3 regions of the Actinomadura sp. NPDC048955 genome follow, and region 3 is predicted to be linked to each of the others. Evidence: riboswitches for the same ligand, from Rfam matches in the RefSeq annotation. Region 3 holds a riboswitch; each other region holds the start of a gene.

Region 1 (2,314 bases), on a different contig from region 3:
GTGATGGGGGTGCCCGCAGGCCGCGCCTGAACGACACCCAGGCCCAGAACGCGCTTCCCCAGCGTCCGGCCCCACATCGACAGCTGCACGGCCTCATAGATGAACGGCAGCACGGACAGGACGCAGAAGAGGGTGAAGATGATGGGCCAGTTCCAGACGCCGCCCTCGTCCTCCGTCTTGCTGCCGGGCTTGCCCAGACCGAACGCGCCGATCGTCACCGGCAGGACGAGAGCGAACCCGAAGACCGCGACGAGCGCGTTGTCGACGATTCGTGCGCCCGCCCTACGGTGGATCGGCGCCAGGGCCAAGTCACCGCCGTCGTCGTAGGAGGAGTTGTAGTCGTCGTAGGCGGGCTGCTGGTCCCACTGCTGCTGTTGCGGCTGCCATTGCTGCTGGGGCTGCTGGTCCCACTGCTGCTGGGACGACTGCTGCTGTGGTTGCTGCCACTGAGAACCTTGGTACGGAGGCGGCGGGCCGTAGGAACCCTGCCCCTGCTGGGGCTGGTAAGGCCGCCCGCGGTGGGGGGAATCGGGCATTTGAGTCAGTCCTCCAGGCGAAGCAACATCCGGGTGTTGCCCAACGTATTCGGCTTGACCCGGTCGAGGTCCAAGAACTCTGCCACGCCTTCGTCGTAGGAGCGGAGAAGTTCCTCGTACACCTCTGGCGCCACCGGAGTCCCAAGGATCTGCTCGAAGCCGTGGCGGGCGAAGAACTCCACCTCGAAGGTAAGGCAGAACACCCTTCGCACGCCGAGTTCACGCGCGTTCTCCAGGAGGCGGGTCACGATCCGGTGCCCGATCCCCCGTCCCCCGCATCCCTTGTCCACGGCGACCGAACGGACCTCCGCGAGGTCCTCCCACATGACGTGCAGGGCACCGCAGCCGATGACCGGCCCGGGCGTCCCGTGCTGGATGTCCTCGGCGACCCAGAACTCCTGGACGTCCTCGTACAGCTTGACGGTCGTCTTCTTGAGCAGGCGCCGCCCCGACCCGGCGTACAGGTCGACGAGCCTGCGGATCTCCTGGACGTCGGCGGTACGGGCACGCCGGATCACGACTTCCACAAACAAGCGAGATTATCGAACGCCGCGACCCGCCAGGCGACGCCCTCCTCGTTCTCTCGTTCACCGCGCCGCGCGACCTGCGAATTCGCAGGTTCTGGTTGGCATCCAATGCGGGGTCCGTTAGTGTCCATCGCTGACGTCGGCCCACCGCAGGACGGGGGCCGATCCCGCCGAGTCCCACGGGTCGCAACCAGCTGCCCGAGGAGCCGGGGACCCACTTTCGGAGCGTTTCGGGGATTCGCCCTGAGCGACGACCGTGAGGGGTGAATCCGCAGTCGCGGGCGATCGGTTCGCCCGCGGACGCGGACGGGCTGCTCCGGCCCCAACCCGTCAGCTAACCCGGTAGGCGGCTGAGGAGAGGAGTATTCGTGAAGCGATCGCGGCATGCTTCCCTTTCACGCTTCCGTGGGCGTGCGGCCTTCGTGGTCGGCGCGCTCGCCGTCGTTTCGGCCGCTCCGCACGCGATCGCCCCGCAGGCGATCGCCGTCGCGCACGCCGACCCCGAGCCCTCCGCCAAGGAGCTGAGGACCAAGGCGCTCAAGCTCGCCGACCAGCTGGAGCAGCTCACCGAGCAGTACAACGGGCTGAAGGTCAGGCTCGCGCAGTCGCAGCGCGCCGCCAAGGTCGCCACGGAGAACGCCAAGCGCCAGGAGAAGACGCTGGAGGCGCTCCGCCAGAAGGTCGGATCCCTCGCGGCGACGAGCTACATGCAGGGCGGCTCCGACCCAGCGGTGTCGTTCGTCGCCTCCCAGGACCCGCAGTCCATCCTCGACCAGGCGGCGACCCTTCACTACTTCGCCAAGCAGGACAGCACCCAGGTGCTCGGGCTGATGCAGGCCATGCAGTCCGCCCAGCGGGCCCGCAAGTCGGCCGAGACCCGCGCCAAGCAGGTCAAGGACCTGAAGACGCAGCTCGACTCGCAGCGGACGAAGATCACCGACGCCTACGAGAAGATCCGCGGCAAGCTCGTCGACAAGGACCCCACCCAGCTGGCCAAGCTCCCCGTCATCGGCACGGGCAAGGCCGCGCAGGCGCTCCGGTACGCGATGAGCAAGATCGGCCGCCCCTACGTGTGGGGCGCCGCCGGCCCGACCACGTTCGACTGCTCCGGCCTCACGATGTGGGCCTACAAGCAGGTCGGCATCAACCTGCCGCACTACACCGGCAGCCAGTGGAACGCCGGAACGCACGTGTCGCGCAGCGACCTGCAGCCGGGCGATCTCGTCTTCTTCTACTCCGACCTGCACCACA
Region 2 (2,314 bases), on a different contig from region 3:
CCCTTCTGCATCGGCTTGCCGCCGGCGGGGGCGCCGGTGTCACCGTTCACGCCCGAGCCGTCGTCCCAGAAGTAGGACGCGGTGGTGCTGCCCGCCAGAACGGCGTGGCTCTTCGGAGCGACCTTGCCGGTGGCATGGCGGGCGGCCTTCATGTCGTTCTGCCCGGTCACCTGCTGCCCGGTCGCCTGCTGCCCGGTCGCCTGCTGCCCGGTCGCCTTGGGCTCGGACACCCGCTGCCCGGTGACCTTGTGCCCGGACACCAGCTGGTCGGTGACGTTGTGCCCGATCAACTGCTGCCCGGCGGCCTTGTGCGCGGCCACCTGCTGTCCGGTGACCTTCTGCGCCGCCGGCTCGTCCGCCGGGCTCCCATGAGTGGCCCCGGCCGCCACGCCCGTCACCAGCAGGCCCGCGAGGGCGGTGCCGATCAGGGCGGTGTCGATGACTCGCTGCTGCATGTTCGTCCTTTGCTCGGTGGTCCGTGCGCCGGGTCACGCCTTCGGGCGTGAGGGGCTCGCCGTTGGGGCATGACGGACCCGGCGCACGGCACGTGGGCGTGCTCGCGACGTGGGTGTGATCGCGCAGGGAGGGAGAAGGGGGGCGCACCACTGGACGGTGCGGGGCAAGGGGCCGCTGAACGGCCTCAGCTCACCGGTACTCGGGGTAGCCGTAGCCGGCGACGGTGGAGGTGTCGCGGACCTTCTTCTTCACGGCGTCGCCGGTGTTGCCCTCGATGGTGTTGATGGTCCCGTCGTGGTTGTCCTTCACGACGATGCCGACGTGCTCGACGCCCTTGATGCCGCCGCCGTTCCAGGCGAAGAAGACCACGGCGCCGGGCTTCGGGGTCTCACCGAAGCGGCCGGTCTTCTTGAACCACTTGGCGTGGCTGACGGTGTAGGCGTCGGCGCCCATGCCCTTGGTGCCGGTGTGCTGGCCCAGCCAGGACACGAACATGTCGCACCACGACTGGCCCTTGTAGACCGAGGCGCTGCCGGCACCGATGCGGTGGGCGTTCTGCTCGCCCAGCGGCGAGCCGACGTACCAGTTGTTGAACTTGCTGTTGCCCGAGGCGTCCTCGTGGGTGCCGACCTGCGTGCGGGCGAGGTTGATGACGTCCTGCGCGGAGGCGCCGGCCTGGGCGCCGTTGGCGTCGGCCTTGGACACGGGGGCGACGTGCACGGTGTTCGCGGGCTTGGCGTCCGCCTGGGCGGACGGGGCCAGGGAGGCGAAGCCGAACGCGCCCGCCAGGGAGAGGACGGCTCCGGCGGTGACGCGGGCGCCCATGCGCTTGGTCATGTTGAAGGTACGAGCGGTCATGCGAAGGTTCTCCTGAGTTCTTCCAGTCCGCCTACCGGGTTAGCTGTCGGGTTCGGGCGTGGAAGTGGCCCTACCGCGGCCCCGCGCATTGCGGGGGTGCGGATTCACCCCGGTGTTTCGGTGGGTCCCCGGCTCCGCTGCGCCGTGATCGGCGCTCTGCGGACTCGGCGGCGGACGTACCTTGATCGGCCGTCCTGATGATCAGGGACTCGACGCGCCCTTCATGATCTGGTCGGGCGCTCCGGACGGGCTTCCCCGTCGGTCACAGACCCACAACAGGTTCAAGCGGCCCCATATTTCGTCAAGCCCATCCCAAAGACGCGACCCACCTGCAAAGACTCTCCAAAGCTCCCTGCACGCAAGGGCTGTGGACCGGTCAAGACCGCCAAAGATTTCTTGTCGGCCCCCTCCACCCCGAGGGACCGACCACGCCTGACCGCTCAGGAGATTGCCTGTAATGCACACACCACATGATCCGTTGCCTTTAGGACGCGGATGCGGGTCTGAGCCGACCGGGCGCCGAGAGTGGGGCCGGACCCCCGCCGCCTGCGGCGATGCCGGACGTCAGCACTGCATGGGCCGGAGGAACAACGCGGGGTACTGAACGGCCCCCGGCACCACCAAGCCGCTTCTTCCCGCCCGCAGCCCACCCGCGCGCGTGCGATGTCTGTCGTCTAGGCGGGTCGACACCACAGTCCTCAGGCTGCGGAAGAGCATCTGATCTCGCCCCGGACGAGCCCGCCCGGGCAGGTAGATCAGGATCTTGCAAGAGGGCGCACCTTGGGTGGGTGGGGGACGCTACCCGCGTCGGACCCTCGAACACGATCCGGTTGGCTGAGCCGTTGAGGTTCTTCTCGAACCGTTACTGTTCGGCCGATCGTCGACATCGACGATCTCGGCGACGAGTACAACGCCGTCCACTCGAATCCCCATGGCGCGGGCCGTTGTTGGCCCGGCGCTCTTGGCACGCGCTATCGACGCGCGCGGGAGCAGCGAGCCG
Region 3 (2,314 bases):
CGTCCGAAGGCAGGTTCGAGCGAAGCGAGAACCTGATCGCGCAGCGAGCCGGAGCGATGCCAGCGATCGCCCGCTTTGTTCGACGATGGAGGGCCGCCAAGGCCCGAAGGAGGAGAAAAAGCTAAGAAATACGGTTCGCGCCTGCGAAGTCGGAGCGGTCGGAGAGTTTGGAGATCTTTACCACGTCGCCGGTCTGGGGGGCGTGGAGGTACTTGCCGTCGCCCAGGTAGATGCCCATGTGGTGGAGGTTGCCGCCGAAGTACACGAGGTCGCCGGAGCGGAGGGCGCCGCGCGAGACCTTCGAGCCCATGGCGAACAGGTCGCCGGTGTAGTGGGGGAGGCCGGGCTTGCCGACCTGGGCGTAGGCCCAGACGACGAGGCCGGAGCAGTCGAAGCTGCTCGGGCCGGCGGCGGCCCACACGTACGGGGAGCCGAGTTTGGTGAGGGCCTTGCGGGCCATCTTGGCGGGGAGGCCGGAGCCCTTCACGGTGGCGCTGAGGCCGGTGCGGGGGTCGCTCGCGTGGGTGGTGGTCAGCTTGTCGAGGCGCTTCATCACCTCGGAGACCTTGGTCTTGGCGGCCTCGCGGGTCTTCTTGGCGTCGTCCCAGGCCTTCTTGACCTGCGCGGTCTTCGCCTTCGCGGTGCGTTCCGCGGCGTCGGCCTGGTCGATCTGCTTCTTCAGGGCGAGGACGGCGGTGGCCTGGCTCTGCGCGAGGAAGGCGCGGTCGGACAGGCCCTCGGCGGAGGCGCCGGAGCCGAAGAGGACGTCGGGGCCCCCGGCCATGTAGTTCGCGGCGGCGAGGCTGCCGAGCTTCTGGCGGGCGGGCTCGGCGAGGGCGCGCAGCCGCTCGGCCTCCCTGGTGGCGTCCTGCTCGGCCTTGCGGGCCTTGTTGAACTCCACGCGGGCCTTGTTGAACTTCTCCGTGAGGATCTCGGCCTCTTCGTTCAGAGCGTCGAGGCTCTTGCGCAGGCCCTTCTCCGTCGTCGGCGTGGGGCTCGGCGCCATGGGCGCGGAGGCGGGCCGGAACGGCTGGGCGGCGTGGGCGAGGTCCGGCGCGGTGGCGCCGAGGCCGATCAGGAGCAGGGTCGCGGTGGCGGTGGGCAGGACGCGACGCCGCCGATGGGGATCCGGAGCCAAGCCGGTGTTCTCCTCTCCTCGTGCGCCTACCGGGTTAGCTGACGGGTTCGGGCCAGGAGTCGCCCTACGACGAACGTCGATTCACCCCGAGGTGATGGGTCCCCGGTTCTCCCGTCGTGCGGGAGATTCGGCGTTCCGGTCGCAGTCCCGGGGGGTGGGACTCCGGACGACCGGATCTCGGGCAGATTACAAAGGATGCGCAAAGTTGGCCAATCGAGGCCCCTGCGACCGGTGGGACGAACGGCTCGGAGTGGGTGGTACGCACGGCCAAGTAGAATGGGTCCGGCCGCACGTCTGCGGCGACTCCCGAACTCTCACGCAAGGCGAACCCGCATGCCCATCTCCACGCGCGACGACCTCCGTAACGTCGCGATCGTCGCCCATGTCGACCATGGCAAGACGACGCTGGTCGACGCCATGCTCTGGCAGTCCGGCGCCTTCCGCGAGAACCAGGACGTCGACGACCGGGTGCTCGACTCCAACGACCTGGAGCGCGAGAAGGGGATCACCATCCTCGCGAAGAACACCGCGGTCCTGCACAACGGGCTGACCATCAACATCATCGACACCCCGGGGCACGCCGACTTCGGCGGCGAGGTCGAGCGCGGCCTGTCCATGGTGGACGGCGTCGTGCTCCTGGTGGACGCCAGCGAGGGCCCGCTCCCGCAGACCCGGTTCGTGCTGCGCAAGGCGCTCGCCGCGCGGCTGCCGGTGATCCTGGTCGTGAACAAGACCGACCGTCCCGACGCGCGCATCGACGAGGTCGTGGACGAGACCTACGAGCTGTTCATGGACCTCGACGCCGACGAGGACCAGATCGACTTCCCGATCGTGTTCGCGTCGGGGCGTGCCGGGCGGGCCTCGCTCGACAAGCCGGCCGACGGCGCCATGCCGGGCAGCGACGACCTGGAGCCGCTGTTCAAGGTCATCACCGAGACGATCCCCGCGCCGTCCTACGACCCCGACGCCCCGCTCCAGGCGCACGTGACGAACCTGGACGCCTCCAGCTACCTCGGCCGGATCGCGCTGTGCCGGGTGCACGCCGGCACGATCAAGAAGGGCCAGCAGGTCGCCTGGTGCCGGCACGACGGCAGCGTCGACCGGGTGAAGATCACCGAGCTGATGATGACGGAGGCGCTCACCCGCAAGCCCGCGGACGAGGCCGGGCCCGGCGAC

What was found. A riboswitch is a leader RNA that binds a small molecule or an ion and turns the genes downstream of it on or off. The one in region 3 is predicted to bind cyclic di-AMP.
Region 1: another riboswitch for cyclic di-AMP. It lies ahead of AB0C84_RS05410 (NlpC/P60 family protein); the one in region 3 lies ahead of AB0C84_RS29170 (NlpC/P60 family protein).
Region 2: another riboswitch for cyclic di-AMP. It lies ahead of AB0C84_RS20110 (CHAP domain-containing protein); the one in region 3 lies ahead of AB0C84_RS29170 (NlpC/P60 family protein).

The regions. Positions count from the first base shown of each region.
Region 1 covers NZ_JBEZJI010000003.1:352,058-354,371, reverse strand. Annotated here, with positions in the region: gene AB0C84_RS05420 (RDD family protein) at 1-536, opposite strand, end outside; gene AB0C84_RS05415 (amino-acid N-acetyltransferase) at 542-1,069, opposite strand; cyclic di-AMP (ydaO/yuaA leader) riboswitch at 1,222-1,428, shown strand; gene AB0C84_RS05410 (NlpC/P60 family protein) at 1,432-2,314, shown strand, end outside.
Region 2 covers NZ_JBEZJI010000019.1:120,906-123,219, forward strand. Annotated here, with positions in the region: gene AB0C84_RS20105 (hypothetical protein) at 1-455, opposite strand, end outside; gene AB0C84_RS20110 (CHAP domain-containing protein) at 646-1,314, opposite strand; cyclic di-AMP (ydaO/yuaA leader) riboswitch at 1,329-1,494, opposite strand.
Region 3 covers NZ_JBEZJI010000036.1:76,225-78,538, forward strand. Annotated here, with positions in the region: gene AB0C84_RS29170 (NlpC/P60 family protein) at 122-1,138, opposite strand; cyclic di-AMP (ydaO/yuaA leader) riboswitch at 1,146-1,281, opposite strand; gene typA (translational GTPase TypA) at 1,472-2,314, shown strand, end outside.